Regions from separate parts of the Exiguobacterium sp. HSB13 genome, predicted to be linked through region 1. Evidence: a T-box and tRNA genes for the amino acid it is inferred to sense, from the RefSeq annotation. Region 1 holds a T-box; the other holds one or more tRNA genes.
The links. A T-box is a leader RNA that pairs with one kind of tRNA and senses whether it is charged. The one in region 1 lies ahead of ileS (isoleucine--tRNA ligase), so its partner is inferred to be a tRNA-Ile.
Positions count from the first base shown of each region.

Region 2: it encodes a tRNA-Ile, which carries the amino acid that the T-box ahead of ileS (isoleucine--tRNA ligase) is inferred to sense. The anticodon was not compared.

Region 1 covers NZ_JBUZOM010000001.1:1,378,443-1,386,554, forward strand. The annotation lists gene ACZGCQ_RS07460 (uracil-xanthine permease family protein) at 1-137, opposite strand, end outside; gene pyrR (bifunctional pyr operon transcriptional regulator/uracil phosphoribosyltransferase PyrR) at 189-719, opposite strand; gene ACZGCQ_RS07470 (RluA family pseudouridine synthase) at 968-1,891, opposite strand; gene lspA (signal peptidase II) at 1,888-2,364, opposite strand; gene ileS (isoleucine--tRNA ligase) at 2,437-5,172, opposite strand; T-box leader at 5,230-5,470, opposite strand; gene ACZGCQ_RS07485 (DivIVA domain-containing protein) at 5,472-5,993, opposite strand; gene ACZGCQ_RS07490 (YlmH family RNA-binding protein) at 6,019-6,789, opposite strand; gene ACZGCQ_RS07495 (YggT family protein) at 6,786-7,061, opposite strand; gene ACZGCQ_RS07500 (cell division protein SepF) at 7,064-7,390, opposite strand; gene ACZGCQ_RS07505 (YggS family pyridoxal phosphate-dependent enzyme) at 7,584-8,112, opposite strand, start outside.
Region 2 covers NZ_JBUZOM010000001.1:199,014-207,125, reverse strand. The annotation lists gene ACZGCQ_RS01050 (peptidoglycan D,D-transpeptidase FtsI family protein) at 1-1,284, opposite strand, end outside; gene ACZGCQ_RS01045 (superoxide dismutase) at 1,420-2,028, opposite strand; gene ACZGCQ_RS01040 (alpha-amylase) at 2,122-3,582, opposite strand; tRNA gene ACZGCQ_RS01035 (tRNA-Ile) at 3,699-3,772, opposite strand; tRNA gene ACZGCQ_RS01030 (tRNA-Met) at 3,784-3,857, opposite strand; gene ACZGCQ_RS01025 (Na/Pi cotransporter family protein) at 3,986-5,629, opposite strand; gene ACZGCQ_RS01020 (hypothetical protein) at 5,837-6,322, shown strand; gene ispG (flavodoxin-dependent (E)-4-hydroxy-3-methylbut-2-enyl-diphosphate synthase) at 6,490-7,599, shown strand; gene ACZGCQ_RS01010 (5' nucleotidase, NT5C type) at 7,699-8,112, shown strand, end outside.

The sequences.
Region 1 (8,112 bases):
GTGTTGAGTCCCGTTAAGAGCGGGACGAGCACGGTCGCACCAAACATCGCGAAGACGTGTTGCAGGCTGAGCATCAGCCAGTTTAGAGGGTGAGTAGGTACTTCTTGTACATCAAGTACTGCGGCATGTTTTGCCATATGGATGACTCCCTTTCTGGTCTCTCTGGACCACCTTAAAGGTTTTGAATTTTAGCGTTTAATGAATACTTGATCGGCTTCATCGACTTCAGAAAGCGCGACGACGACTTGTTCCTCACGGGATGTCGGGACGTTCTTACCGATGAAATCTGGTCGAATCGGTAACTCCCGATGTCCGCGGTCGACGAGGACAGCGAGTTGAATCATACTTGGTCTTCCGTGGTCGACGAGCGCGTCCATCGCGGCGCGAACGGTGCGTCCTGTGTAGAGGACATCGTCAACGAGGACGACGATTTTCCCGGTGATGTCTTCCGGTAAATCAGAACCTTTAATTTCTGGTTCTAAACTTCGTTTCGACAAGTCATCCCGGTACATCGAGATGTCGACGACACCGAGTAAGACCGGTTTTCCTTCGATTTGTTCGATTCGCTTCGCAAGGCGACGAGCGAGTGTCTCGCCACGCGTCTTGATTCCGACGATCATCAAATCATGAATCCCTTTGTTTCGTTCGATGATTTCATGGGCGATCCGTGTCAGTGCACGTCCAATCGCGGCTTCATCTAAGATGACGGCTGGTTTCATAGTTTCTCCTTTCATACAAAAGACCTTCTGCGGGAATCCGCAGAAGGTCATCGAAGACAGAATCATGGCATACGTATTGTATGCATGCCTACACACAATCGTGGTAGGTTCTCCCTTTCGCAGCCTCTCCGGACTCGATTAAAGGTGATATTAGTTTGGTAGGATCGTCGCTCGGACGACCGAAGTGTCAGTAGAGGATGTCTCGCATCGCTCTCTAGGTGATACTCTACCGTTTTATTAGAAAAACGTCAAGACTCTAATTCAAGTTTTTTCAATTGACCGATTTCAAATGTCATCTCTTCTGGGAGTGGTGCTTCAAACCGCATCCACTCGCCTGTGCGTGGATGTTCGAAACCGAGAACCGCAGCATGCAAGGCTTGACCGTTCATTTTCATCGTCTTGCGTGGACCATATTTCGGGTCACCTGCAAGCGGGAAACCGATATAACGCATATGGACACGGATTTGGTGTGTCCGTCCTGTTTCAAGTTTACATTCAACGACCGTAAAGCCTTCGTACCGATCAAGCACACGGAAATGGGTTACGGCAGACTTTGAATTCTTATCCGTTACCGTCATCCGTTGACGGTCGTTCTTATCGCGTCCGATTGGCGCTTCGATTGTTCCGAGTTCGTGCGGGATTTCACCGTGTACGAGCGCGATGTAAAGACGTTCTGTCGTCTTCTCTTTTAATTGATGCGCAAGCGATTCATGCGCTAAGTCGTTCTTAGCGACCATCAAGAGACCTGATGTATCCTTATCGATCCGGTGAACGATTCCTGGACGTTTGACGCCATTGATGCCTGAGAGATCTTGACAGTGGTGTAATAAGGCGTTGACGAGCGTTCCTGAGACATGACCTGCCGCCGGGTGAACGACCATCCCTTTTGGTTTGTTGACGACGATGACGTCCGAGTCCTCATAGACGACATCAAGTGGGATGTCTTCCGGTAAGATCTCGAGCTCCACCGCTTCCGGGATATGAACGACAATCGATTCCGTTCCCGATAATTTATAGTTCGGTTTGACGACACGACCATCGACTTCGACACGTCCCGCTTTCAACCATTCCTGTACTTGCGAACGCGACCAATCGTTTTGTTCTGCGAGCCATTTATCAATGCGCCCTGTCGCTCCATCCGCTTGCACGGACCATGTTTCTACTTCATTCATTTATCCATCGTTCCTTTCTTAGTCAACCGTTCTTCGAACATGACGCTGATCAGCATCGCGATGACACCAAACGTCAAACAAACGTCTGCGACATTAAAGATCGGAAAATTATAGCCGAACGGGAAGAAGTGGAAGAAATCAACGACTTCTCCTCGTGCCATTCGATCAATGAAATTTCCGATCGCACCACTGAGCAATAACGCGATGCTCCAAGCAAATACCTTATTTTTCGTGCCTTCCTTGTAGAGGAAGTAAATCAATCCAATGACGACGACGACCGTAACGATGAAGAAAAAGCCGAATTTACCTTCGAGCATTCCCCACGCAGCGCCTCGATTCCGATACGAGTTGAGATAAAAGAAATCCGGAATGACCGTGATCGCTTGACCGATCGTCATGTTTTGAACGACGATCCATTTCGTTAACTGGTCGATTCCAACGAGTAAAGCAGCAATCCCTAAGTAAAGCCACATCCTATTGTCCTCCGCATCCAAAAATAATGAGGGACGTCCTGCGAAGTCGCAGTCGCCCCTCCCTTTGTATCATTATAAAGAATTGACGACTTCAGTACAACGTGGGCAAAGCGTCGGATGAGCCGGATCTTGTCCGAGTTCCGTCGAATATGTCCAACAACGTTCACATTTTTCACCGTCAGCTTTTTGAACCGTGATGCCGGTCGTCTCATACGTCTTATCCGCTGTTTCCACGAATTCGAGTTGTGAGACTTGGAGTAACTGCTCAAGATGATCGATTGTTCCGAGCAAGGCTTTTGTTTCTTCTTTCGGCGCAATTAAGAGTTTCGCTTCAAGTGTCTTACCGACGAGTTTCTCAACGCGTGCTTCCTCGAGTGCTTTTAAGACATCATCGCGGAACGTCAGGAACGCGTTCCATTTCTCGATGAGGGCAAGTCCTTCTTCTGAGACTTCGATCGTTTCCGGAAGGTCCGTCAAGAAGATACTCTTCGTCTCAACAGCTGGTACGAACTCCCATGCTTCGTCTGCTGTGTGTGGCAGGACAGGTGCCATCAATTGCAACAAGGCGACGACTGTATCATACATGACCGTCTGAACCGCACGACGCGACGTCGCGTCTGCTTTTTCGATATACAGGATATCTTTCGTGTAATCGAGGTAGAACGACGACAAATCAAGGACGCAGAAGTTGTGGAGCAATTGATAGACCGACATGAAGTCGTACGCATCATATGCCGCTTTTACTTTTCCAACAAGTTGGTCCAATTTCGTCCGCATGAAACGGTCTGACTCTGGTAAGTCTTCAAATGCGACACGATGCGCCGCAGGATCGAATTGATCCAAGTTTCCGAGAAGGAAACGAACCGTGTTGCGGATTTTCCGGTATGACTCTGAGACTTGTTTGAAGTTATCCATCGACGCCCGGACATCGGCTTGATAATCAACAGATGCGACCCATAAGCGAAGAATCTCTGCTCCGAATTGTTGCATGACTTGGATCGGTGCGATCGTGTTACCGATCGATTTAGACATCTTACGACCTTGACCATCCAAGACGAATCCGTGACTGACGACCGCTTTATATGGTGCTTTCCCTGTCGTTGCGACAGATGTCGATAACGAAGAGTTAAACCAACCGCGGTATTGGTCAGATCCTTCAAGATAGAGATCCGCCGGACGCGTCAATTCAGGACGTGTCGCAAGGACACCGGCATGTGATGAACCAGAATCGAACCAGACATCCATGATGTCCGTTTCTTTTTTGAAGATACCGTTCGGGCTTGCTGGATGTGTGAATCCTTCAGGAAGCAAGTCGACTGCTTCGCGCTCATACCAGACGTTTGATCCGTGAGCTGCGAACAGGTTAGCGATATGATCAATCGTTTCCGGTGTGACGATTTCCGTACCGTCTTCAGCGTAGAAGATTGGAAGTGGAACGCCCCAAGCACGTTGACGTGAGATGACCCAGTCGCCGCGGTCTTTAAACATGTTGTGAAGACGTGTTTCGCCCCACTCTGGTACCCACTGGACGCCTTTGATCTCATCAAGGATTTCTGCACGGAAGTCTTTGATTGAAGCGAACCACTGTGGCGTTGCCCGGAAGATGACCGGTTTTTTCGTCCGCCAGTCGTGTGGATACGAGTGTTTGATGAACGATAGTTTTAAGAGAGCTCCTGCTTCTTCGAGGGCGAGACCGATTTCTTTGTTCGCATCCTCATAGAACATACCTTCAAATCCAGGAGCTTCTGCTGTCATGACTCCTTTATCGTCAACTGGGCAAAGGACGTCAAGACCGTACGCTTGACCGATGCGGAAGTCATCTTCCCCGTGACCTGGAGCTGTATGAACGACACCTGTCGCTTCTGCTGTAACGTGATCGCCAAGCATGACGAGTGATTCACGATCGTAAAGCGGATGTTTTGCCTTGATGTACTCGAAGTCCGCACCATTGAAGACACGTCCGACTGTTGCATCTTCCCATCCGAGTGCTTCGATGACTTCAGGAACGAGTGTTTCCGCTACGATATAGCCTTTTCCTTGATATTCGATCCGCGCATACGTCAGTTCCGCACTGACAGAGATTCCAAGGTTCGCTGGAATCGTCCATGGTGTCGTCGTCCAGATGACGAAATGATCCGTCGGCTCTAAGATGTTTTTTCCGTCCATGACTTGGAACGCGACATAGATGGCAGCTGATCGTTTATCCTGATATTCGATTTCTGCTTCAGCGAGTGCCGATTCAGAAGATGGTGACCAATAGACTGGCTTCTTCCCTTTATAGATATAGCCTTTGTTCGCCATATCTCCGAATAAACGAATTTGCGCTGCTTCAAATTCTGGTTGCAGGGTGATATATGGGTTGTCATAGTCACCGAGAACGCCGAGGCGTTTGAATTGCTCGCGTTGGTGATCGACTTGTTCGAGCGCATATTTCGCACATAATTCACGGAATTCCGCGACCGTCATCGATTTACGATCAACGCCGGCTTTTTGAAGTGCTGTTTCGATTGGTAATCCGTGTGTGTCCCAACCTGGTACGTAAGGCGACTGGAAGCCATTCATCGATTTATAACGAACGATAATGTCCTTTAAAACTTTATTCAATCCGTGACCCATGTGGATGTCACCATTCGCATACGGAGGACCATCGTGAAGGATGAACGTTGGCTTCCCAGCATTTTTTTCTTGGACCGCAGCGTAGAGGTCCATCTCTTCCCAACGTGCTTGCATATCTGGTTCACGTTTCGGCAAGTTGCCTCGCATTAAAAACTCCGTTTTCATCATCAATAAGGTTTCTTTGTAATCCATCTGACCATCTCTCACCTTTCGCTTTAAAAGTACAAAAAAAGCCAAGCTCATCCCTGAGATAGGGACGAGCTTGGCTGAACTCGCGGTACCACCCTACTAATCCTGCTCGTCAATTCGACGACACAAGACCGCTTAAGTACTCGATAACGGGAGTGAGCCGGCATGACTTACTGTTCAGCGAACGTTCAGTCATGCACTCCAAGGGGATACCCCATCTTTTTCGTTGTTCGGGCTTCCACCATTCCCCGATTCGCTGTCAACCGTCCAAGATGCGACGTGTCCTTGTCATTGATTTTTATTTATACGACATCGTCGTCATTATACGCAACTGCTGGAACATCGTCAAGCGCTCCACGAGAAGAGAAATCAAACGCATCCCAGTCATGGCTCGTCAATAATTCCATCTGTGCATCGATCAATACTTTGAATCGATTACGATAGAGTTCGATTTTTTTGCGCATTTGCTCTACTTCGAAGTCTGTCCGTTGTGCCCGGCGTTGCGCCGCATCTTGCAACTGCTCTGCTTCACGTTCTGCTTGCTTTAGGATCAAGCTCGCTTCTTTTGAAGCATTGGCTTTGACTTCTTCAGCCGCTTCCTGTGCGACAATGATCGATTTGTTCAATGTTTCTTCCATCGAACTAAAGTAATCAACGCGTGCTTGCATGTTTTGAATGACTTCCTGTTGTTGACGATTCTCACGCAACAACAATTCAAAATCCTTGATGACTTGATCTAGGAATTCGTTCACTTCATCTTCGTCATAGCCGCGAAACTTTCGTGTGAACTCCTTATTATGAATATCGAGTGGCGTTAATGGCATGATGAATTCCTCCTCCGCATTTATCTTATCCTTTTAAAATACCGTATTGCAGCTTGATCCGGTCACGTTTTGTTGATCCGAGGATTGCAATCAACTTGACACGTCCTGTTCCACGCAAGGAAAGCAAATCGCCTTCTTCTAGCATGAAACTCGAATCATCCACTACTTTATAATTGACCTTACTTTCACCTTGTTTAATGAGCGTCTGTGCTTTTTGACGTGAGAAGCCGAGAATTTCACTCACGACCGTATCGAACCGGAGTGAACTGACGAACCCAAGTGTCTCTTCCCACTCTTGATCCTTCACTTTCAAACGGTCTTCCGCCTCAACACGTGAAAGACGAATCTTCGTCTTCCCTGCTCGTTCGACGTTTGCTTCGATATAGGTCGCGACTTCGTCCGCGACGGCAAATTGTACTTGATCCTGGATGATGACGTCGCCGAATTTGGCTCGTTTCAATCCGACGTTCAATAATGTACCGGTGACTTGACGATGAGAAAGTTCAACGAATTTAGTAGGATAATGAATGCGATAGATGGAGATGTCAAAGTCATCCGCGTTGTATTCATAATAATCTGGTGCGAGGATTGCCCGTTTACGTTCAGCGCCTTCGAAACCGCCCTCAAAAAAGAGGGCGCATTTCGAACCGACGAGTTCTTGTGTGATTTGTTGTTCACGTGGATCTAGGAAATCCGTTAATTTGAACGTATAGGTCGCTTCCACATGATCGATCCAGTTCAAGACTGAATCGACGAATTCCCGCTCGCTTCCACGATAATGATCGTATACGCTCATACTAAAAAGATTGCTCGAATGCCCGATTGAGCCAAGTTCAAGACGAGGAAGGCTACAATCGGCGAGATATCCAGCATGCCCCCGATAGGCGGGATGATACGACGGAAGGGCGCTAGGAATGGCTCGACTAACATTGCGAGCACTTGTCCGAATTTCGAATCACGGGCATTCGGGAACCACGATAGCAGGATATAAACGATCATGACGTAACTGTAATACTGTAATAACGTACTCAATGTACGACCAATTGCGTACATCACTTGAGAATCCATACTTACCACCCCTTATGATTAATATCATCTTCTCCAAGAAGATTCGAGATGCTACCAGCCAACTCGACGTTGTTCGGAACACAGAGGAGGGTATTCTGACTGATCGTCGTAATCGTTCCATCGAGAGCGAAGACGACACCAGATAAGAAATTGATCATCTGTCGTGATTGATCTTTTGACATACGCTGCATATTGACGATGACAGCACGGTTCTGACGAAGATGTTCCCCGATTTCCTGGGCTTCGTTGAAGACACGTGGTTCACTCAAAATAACTTGCGATTTCGTTTTTTTCGTCGCATGAAGCGGCACGATATTCGATTGTCTCACGCTGTCCTCCTTTTGAGTAACACTTGGGGTAGATTCCTCGTAATACTCTTCATACTCTTGTTGTGAAGCACCTCTACCTTTATTTATTGTAGCATCATTTTCATATTCAAGTTCATCTAAATCGTCGCTGTTGCCGAGAAATAGATTTTGCATTTTTGATTTAAAACCCATATCCATTCTCCCTTCTTCTCGTTTAGGTGTGAACGAGCGTCGTCCCGATTCGGACGAACGTCGCCCCTTCTTCGATGGCGATTTCAAAATCAGACGACATTCCCATAGATAACTCCATACATGGAGCATACGACAATTTTTTCGCCTTGACCTCTTCTTGCAATGTTTTTAATGAACGAAATACCTCACGGATACGCGTCGCATCTTCCGTTAACGGTGCCATCGTCATCAGTCCGATGACACGAATCGCTGGATACTGACCGATTTCATGTAAGAACGACGGTACATCCTCAGGTGCAATGCCTTGCTTCGATTCTTCTCCAGAAACGTTGACTTGAATGAAACAATCAATGATTCGGTCCGTTCGTTTATTGATCTCTTCCGCCAAATGAAGACGGTCGAGGGAATGCAACACGTCAATGGCATCGATGATTTGACGAACTTTACGTGTCTGTAACGTACCGATGAAGTGCCACGTACATGCCGTTCGTCCGAGTTCCGCCTGTTTTTCAAGTAGTCCATCCGGACGGTTTTCTCCGAGATGTGTCACG
Region 2 (8,112 bases), 1.2 Mb from region 1:
GACGTACGATGCTTTTTTCGTACCCCCGATTGTGATCGGCGCATCATTGATGACTTCGTTTTGACGGATGACGCCCTCCTCGAGTCCCATCGCAACCGTTGCACCTTTGATCGTCGAACCGATCTGAAGGGACGTCAACACGTTATTGATTGCGACATCTGAGAACTTACCGGTTGCTGGATCCAGCTTTTGACCAGACATCGCAAGAATCTCACCAGTCTGTGGATTCATGACGACGGCGTAACCTTCTTTTAGATAACGACTACCCATGCCACGCCCCATTTTAATCGCTTGTTGCATGATTTGGTCGACTTGTTTGTTGTACTCTGCATCCACGGTCAGAACGAGATCTTTACCGGACTCGCCTTCTTCGCGTTTTGGATCACCGACCGGCTCTCCATTGAACGTCTCATACACATCGTACGCGGGTTTCCCGCGCAGAAGATCCTCATACTGTTGTTCAAGGAATGATGTTCCGACACGGTCATTCAAGCTGTAACCTTTTGCTTTGAACTCCGCTTGTTGTTCTGCTGGAATCTTCGAGTACTTCCCAAAGATGTTTCGAAGTGTTCCTTCATATGGATAAGAACGCTCATAGAACGGTTCCACCGATACACCTTTTAAATCTTCTAGATTTTCATCGATGATCGCCATCTCTTTTGCAGAAGCACCGAGTTTGACGAGTTGTGGATCAAGCGCATATCCGACTTCCATGTTGTGTTTGATCGCAATGACTTCCATCGTTTGATCGTCATAATCGATATCGTCTTTCGTAATCGCATCTAATCGGATTTGATCCTGTTCTGCGATTGATAGTTTACTTTGTGCTTCTGCTGAAGGATATTTCTGTTTAACGGCTTCTTGATAACGACGATCAGACTCTTTCGTGTTTGTCGCGATCCAGAAGTCCTTAATATCACGTTCTGTGACTTTCCAATCTTTTTTAGGCAAATCAATGATTGCCGCAAGGCGCTGTGCAATCTCAATGCGTTCATCGACTTTCGTCGTTTGTGCTCGACGGTAGACGATGGAGTATTTAGAAATCGTATCAACCAAAAGACGACTATCCCGGTCATAAATCTTTCCGCGTGGCACTTCATATTTTGATGCAATCATTTCTGTTTTTTGAACTTCCCGCGAAATTTTCTCACCATTGACGATTTGCACGACTCCTAAACGGAAAATCAAAATCGCAAACAATAAAAAAACGACGAAGAACATTAAATTCAGACGAAGCGGCAGATGATTACGCCGTCTTCCTCGTACGGTGATTCGTTTAGCCATGGCGTACTCCCCTATCGTTCAAAAGTCATCTTGTTTCATTATATAGAAGGAAACTTTCCATAACAACCTATCCCATCATTTTCCGCATTAAAAAAAGCGTATCGTTCACAATTGAACGATACGCTCGTTTTCACATTACTTCGCGTCAGCGTAAAGCTTCGCTACGTGATCCCAATCAACGACGTTGAAGAACGCATTGATGTAATCAGGACGACGGTTTTGGTAGTTGAGATAGTATGCATGTTCCCAAACATCAAGACCGAGGATTGGTGTTTTGCCTTCCATGACTGGTGTATCTTGGTTTGGTGTCGAAACGACTGCCAATTTCCCACCGTCAACGATTAACCAAGCCCAACCTGAACCAAAACGAGTTGTTGCTGCTTTCGCGAACGCATCTTTGAATGCATCAAATGATCCGAATGATTCATCGATTGCTGTCGCGAGTTCCCCTGTTGGAGCAGCTCCATCGTTCTTCTTCAGCAGTTTCCAGAAGAATGAGTGGTTCCAGTGACCGCCACCGTTGTTACGGACTGCAGTTTGAATGTTTGCTGGGAGAGCATCCAAGTTTTGAAGAAGTTCTTCAAGTGACTTTCCTTCATGTTCTGTACCCTCAAGCGCCGCATTCACGTTCGTGACATACGTGTTGTGGTGTTTCGTGTGGTGAATCTCCATCGTACGAGCATCGATATGTGGCTCAAGCGCATCATAAGCGTAGCCGAGTTCTGGTAATTCAAATTTTGACATGTTCATGTCCCCCTTTGTGCTATTTTCGAAAACTTCAATACCCTTTAAGACTAGCAAAAGAACCTGTGTTGACGCAAGTCAAGACCCTCGGATTTACTCGACTTCTCGTGGAGCAAAAACAGAGACACCTCCACCTGGAACTGGGAAGACACCGAATCCTTCATCGTCGATCACAACTGGGTGATCTTGGTGGTTCGTATAATCGAACCACTCTTGTCCCGCGCGCTCTTCACCAACGAACATGCGCTTCTCGCACATGTCAGCATTCGACAATAAGACAGCACAGCCAGAGTTCTCGATTTCTTCTACGCCTCGACGAACCCAACCGACGCAATGCGGATCATCGAGATAATCTTCTTGGTCACCATATGCTTTGTGATAACGTGCATACAGTAAAGCATCAATCATTTCTTTTTTACCCTCTACAGGATGAGGTCCTTGCACTCCATAATAGTCACCGTAGAAGACACATGGATAACCGTCTTTCCGAAGTAAGATCGATGCATACGCATGCTGTTTGAACCAGTCATCTACCCATGATTCGAGTGATTCACCTGGTTGTGAATCATGATTATCGACGAACGTGACGGCATTCGTCGGGTGTGATTCGACGAGCGTATCTGCAAACAACGTTGTTAAATCAAACTCTTGTCCCTGGTTCGAAGCTTCATGGAATTTATAATGAAGGGGAACGTCGAACAAATCGATCGTGTAATCAACGCTATCAAGGAAATGACGGCAATCATCGAGATCTGATTTCCAGAACTCCCCGACCATATAGAAATCGCCATCATTTTTCTCGATCATCGATTTTGCAAATTCATGAACGAATTCATAATTGATATGTTTGATGGCGTCGAGTCGGAATCCTTGGCAGTCAATCGTCTCTTGGAACCAATGCCCCCAGCGGATCATCTCTTCACGTACTTCCGGATGGTTATAATCGATGTTCGCGAACATCAAATAATCATAGTTTCCGAATTCGTCATCGACTTGATCGTTCCAGTCTTTATTTTTACCGGATATCTTGAAGACACCGGTTTTTTCTTCACGGGCATCGAAATCCGTTCCATTAAAGAATTCATGTGTCCAGACAAAATCCGAATATTTTCCGTTTCGACCAGGGAACGTAAATTTCGTCCATGCTTCGATTTCGAATTCTTCTGAAATTTCTTTCGAACGGTCTTCTGGATGGACCTCAACGACATTGATTGTCTCAAGTTCATCGGCTGCTGCTTTATGGTTCATGACAACATCCGCATAAATGGCGATGTCATTCTCACGAGCGACTTGAATCGCTTCGACGAGTTCATCCTTTGTACCATATTTCGTACGGACCGTTCCTTTTTGATCAAATTCGCCTAAATCATATACGTCATAAATTCCATATCCTGTATCTTCATCTGATTGACCTTTTGACGCCGGTGGAATCCACACGGACGTGATGCCGGCAGCACGTAATTCAGGCGCCCGCTCTTTCAAGCGTTGCCAGTGCTTCCCATCATTCTCTACATGCCACTCAAAAAACTGCATCATCGTATGGTTACGTTCCATCTCTCTTCGCTCTCCCTTAGTTACTATAGTATGAATATTATTACAATATCTTTACTATTCCCCGGAGGAACAAAAATAAACGCACCTCGTTTTTCAACGAGGTGCGTTCTACTGAATGGACCCTGCAGGGCTCGAACCTGCGACCGGACGGTTATGAGCCGTCAGCTCTAACCAGCTGAGCTAAGGGTCCTTAAGTAATAGTAGCGGCGGAGGGAGTCGAACCCACGACCTCACGGGTATGAACCGTACGCTCTAGCCAGCTGAGCTACACCGCCATGATGTATGTTGCTTTACTCTTACTAGATTACGAGATGTGGCGAAACTTGTCAATATGCTATTTCAAAAAAACAAACAGCTGATTTCATTTTTTGAAATCAGCTGTCATAGACAAATCGTATTTCGCTTAGTTCGTTAATGCCGTCCGCTGTTCAAGGACGAGATCCGTGATGTTTACAGCATGATCGCCAATTCGTTCGAGGTTCGACAAGAGATCGACGAAGATCATCCCTGCTTGGCCCGTACATTCGCCAGCGTTAACACGAAGGACATGGTGTTTACGGAATGAACGTTCGAGTGCATCAAGTTTACCTTCGAGTTCTAGAACTTTGCGAGCTCGTGTAACATCGTCCTCTTCGACGGCGCGAACGGCACAGTCGACGATTTCTTGCGTCAAGGCATACATATCATCAAGCTCTTGTTTCGCTGATGATGTGAACTGAATCCGGTTGACGATTTGGAAATCGACCAATTCGACGATGTTTTCGACGTGGTCACCAATTCGTTCAAAGTCATTGACGGCATGCATCAGTAACGAGTGTTCATTTGATTCACGCTCTGATAGATCATGTGCCGCTACTTTAACGAGATAACTTGTGACTTCTGTATTTAAATGATTAATCGCATATTCGATCTGTTCTGATTCTGATACATCCTTTTTATCATGCGATTGTGTGTAACGGTGTGCTTTTGCAAGCGCATCTTTTGAGAATTCACCCATTCGTAACACTTCAAGCTTCGCTTGGTTTAATGCGAGTGCCGAAGATTGGTTCAAGATATTTTGATCGAGATGACGCGGTTTTGAATCAATCGTCGTATCCGTACCCGGTACGATTTTTTGTACAAGCCATGCGATTTGCGCAATGAACCAACATTGAATCAACGTATTGACGACGTTGAATGTTCCGTGTGCAAAGGCGATTTGCATTTTCGGACCTAATTCAAGCGTGCCTGTGATCCATATGATGAAGCTTGAGAAGATTGGTAATGCAATCAGGAACAATACTGTTCCGATGATATTGAAGATGACGTGTGCTGCTGCTGTTCGTTTAGCTGCAATCGACGCACCAAGTGCTGCGAGTACTGCTGTGATCGTCGTTCCGATGTTATCACCGAACAAGACCGGAAGAGCTGCTTTGATATCGATCATGCCACCAGCGTACAACTCTTGTAAGATACCGATCGTTGCTGACGACGACTGAACAAGAACAGTAAAGATTGTTCCGACGAAGACACCCAGCAATGGGTTATCCGACATCGATACAGTCAACTCACGGAACCAGACGCTTGATTCAAGCGGAGCCATTCCGTCGCCCATCAAAGTGAGACCATAGAACAATGCACCAAATCCGAAGAAAATCTGTCCGATGTATTGAACCCGTTCTTTATTGAAGAAGAAGATCAAGAAAGCACCAATCGCAATCGCTGGAAGCGCTGCTTCCTTGACGTTAAAGCCGATGATGAAGGCAGTAATCGTTGTTCCGATGTTTGCCCCCATGACGACTCCGATCGCCTGTCGTAAATTCATCAGACCCGCACTAACGAGACCGACGACGATGACGGTCGTCCCTGACGAAGATTGAATTAAAATCGTGACAACGATACCTGCTAGAATACCTAATAGTGGATTCGTCGTATATTTATCGAGGATGTAACGTAATCGGTCTCCTGCTGTTTTTTGGAGCCCATCTCCCATATACTTAATACCGAAAAGGAAAATCCCGAGTCCACCAATGAAGGTGAAAATCATTTCCTGCAAATCATAGTTCATCTTGCCAGCTCCTTTATTTCATGTGGATTGATGTGTTTGTAAAGTTTATTTTTTCGACTCCCCTATTATGTAAAGGTCCAGTGAACTTGTAAATAGTTTTTCCGACATCCGTTTGTTAAGGTTTTATTAATCTGTACCATTACACAAAAAGCCTTTATTACCAATGAAAATAAATTAAATAAGTTCTGTTATAAAACAATAGAAAGAGTGATTTACTTGTCATTTTTACGTCAACTGATTAATTACTTACAAACTTCCTTAATCCCAAATCGTCCGTTTTTGCGTCTTCGTTTGGCAGATGTTTCCCTTTATTTCTGTGGATTAGCTTGGATTTCTTTTTGGACAACGGTCATTGATTCCTTCTTTTTACAAAAAAACATCCCGATCGTCGTCTGGTTTATCCTTCATTTCATCTTTATCGCAATCGCTGTATTACTTTACGTATTGTTTATGGCGTATCTCACAAAAGGATTTGTCCGATTGTTACTTCCCCGTCCGTGGGCGTATCGCCAAACGTTTCCTTATACGGTTGCAACGAATCTCTGGTCCTTCCCACTTGGTATGCTTCTATACCAACTCGATTATCCTCGCTTCGGAATCGGGGTGCTCGTAATTGGACACTTCGTCTACACATTAGTGCCATTATGGATTGCCCGTTCCTCAAAGCCACGCGCTTCACGTAAACCCCAATGAGTATTAAAATCAGGCGTCCGACGGATTGACGGACGCCCTTCTTTCATTAAACAATTGTAAATGTTCAATTTTCGTTCTTGTTTCTCGATTTTTAGGGAATAGTTCGATATGATAGAAAAGGTAAACATAAACAATATGGCGGTATGCCACAAAAGGAGATTTTCGATATGCCGAAAATGGTCCATCGCTCTAAGACTCGTCCCGTTCGTGTAGGGGACCTTGTCATTGGTGGAAATAATGAAGTCATCATCCAAAGTATGACGACAACTAAAACACACGACGTCGAAGCGACAGTCGCTGAAATCCTACGCCTTGAAGAAGCTGGTTGCCAAATCGTCCGCGTCGCTTGTCCAGAAGAACGTGATGCGCTCGCACTTGCAGAAATCAAAAGCCGAATCAACATTCCGCTTGTCGTAGACATCCACTTCAACTATAAACTCGCGCTCATGGCAATCGAAGCTGGCGTCGATAAAATCCGGATCAACCCGGGTAACATCGGTCGTCGCGAAAAGGTCGAAGCCGTCGTGACAGCAGCAAAAGCGAAAAACATCCCAATTCGTATTGGGGTAAACGCCGGTTCCCTTGAAAAGCATATTCTTGAAAAATATGGCTATCCAACTGCTCGTGGTATGGTTGAGAGCGCGTTGCACCACATTAAGATCCTCGAAGATCTTGACTTCCACGATATCATCGTCTCGCTTAAAGCATCTGACGTACAGTTGGCGCTTGAAGCGTATCAGCTCGCTTCTGAATCATTCGACTACCCACTTCATGTCGGGATTACGGAATCTGGTCCACTTCGCTCTGGTTCATTAAAATCAGCAGCCGGACTTGGCGCGATCTTGTCACGGGGAATCGGAAACACGGTTCGTGTATCTCTTTCAGCGGACCCTGTCGAAGAAGTAAAAGTCGCAAAAGAAGTCTTGAAATCATTTGGTCTCGCAGCGAACGCAGCGACATTGATCTCATGTCCAACATGTGGTCGGATCGAAATCGATTTAATGTCGATCGCTGCAGAAATCGAAGACTATATCGAAAACATCCAAGCGAACATCAAAGTTGCGGTTCTCGGATGTGCGGTCAACGGTCCTGGTGAAGCACGTGAAGCTGATATCGGTATCGCTGGTGCACGAAACGAAGGATTGCTATTCCGTCACGGAGAAATCATTCGTAAAGTACCGGAAGCAACGATGGTCGAAGAATTGAAGAAAGAGATTGATGCGATCGTTCTCGAAAAACAGGCTGAAAAAGAAGCCGAAAAAGCGAACCACGCATAAATTAAAGACTTCTCCCTCGCGAGGAGTCTTTTTTCGTATCTCGATTTCGACTATGTTATACTAAGTGAAGAAAAATTTTTAGAACGTGGGTGACTGTAAATGAAAATTGGAATCGACATTGATGGAACGATCACACATCCATCCTCTTGCTTCACTTACATGAATAAATATCTCGGAACGTCGATTGACTTCGACCAGGCGTCCGAGTATGAATTGCATACGTATACCGATATGAATCAAATCGAATTTTGGGACTACATGGTGAACTCTGGTCACGAGACAGGCATTTATCGTGAATCCATCCCTCAAGAACATGTTCGCCATCACTTATGGAATTTGCGGAAGCAATATGATCTTCATTACGTGACAGCACGATCGGAGCTCGTTCGTCCTGTAACAGAAGAGTGGATCAAACAACACGAACTTCCTCTTGATTCCTTGATCATGACGGGATCACACGACAAAGTACAAGTCGTCCGTGATTTATCACTCGATTTATTCATGGAAGACCGA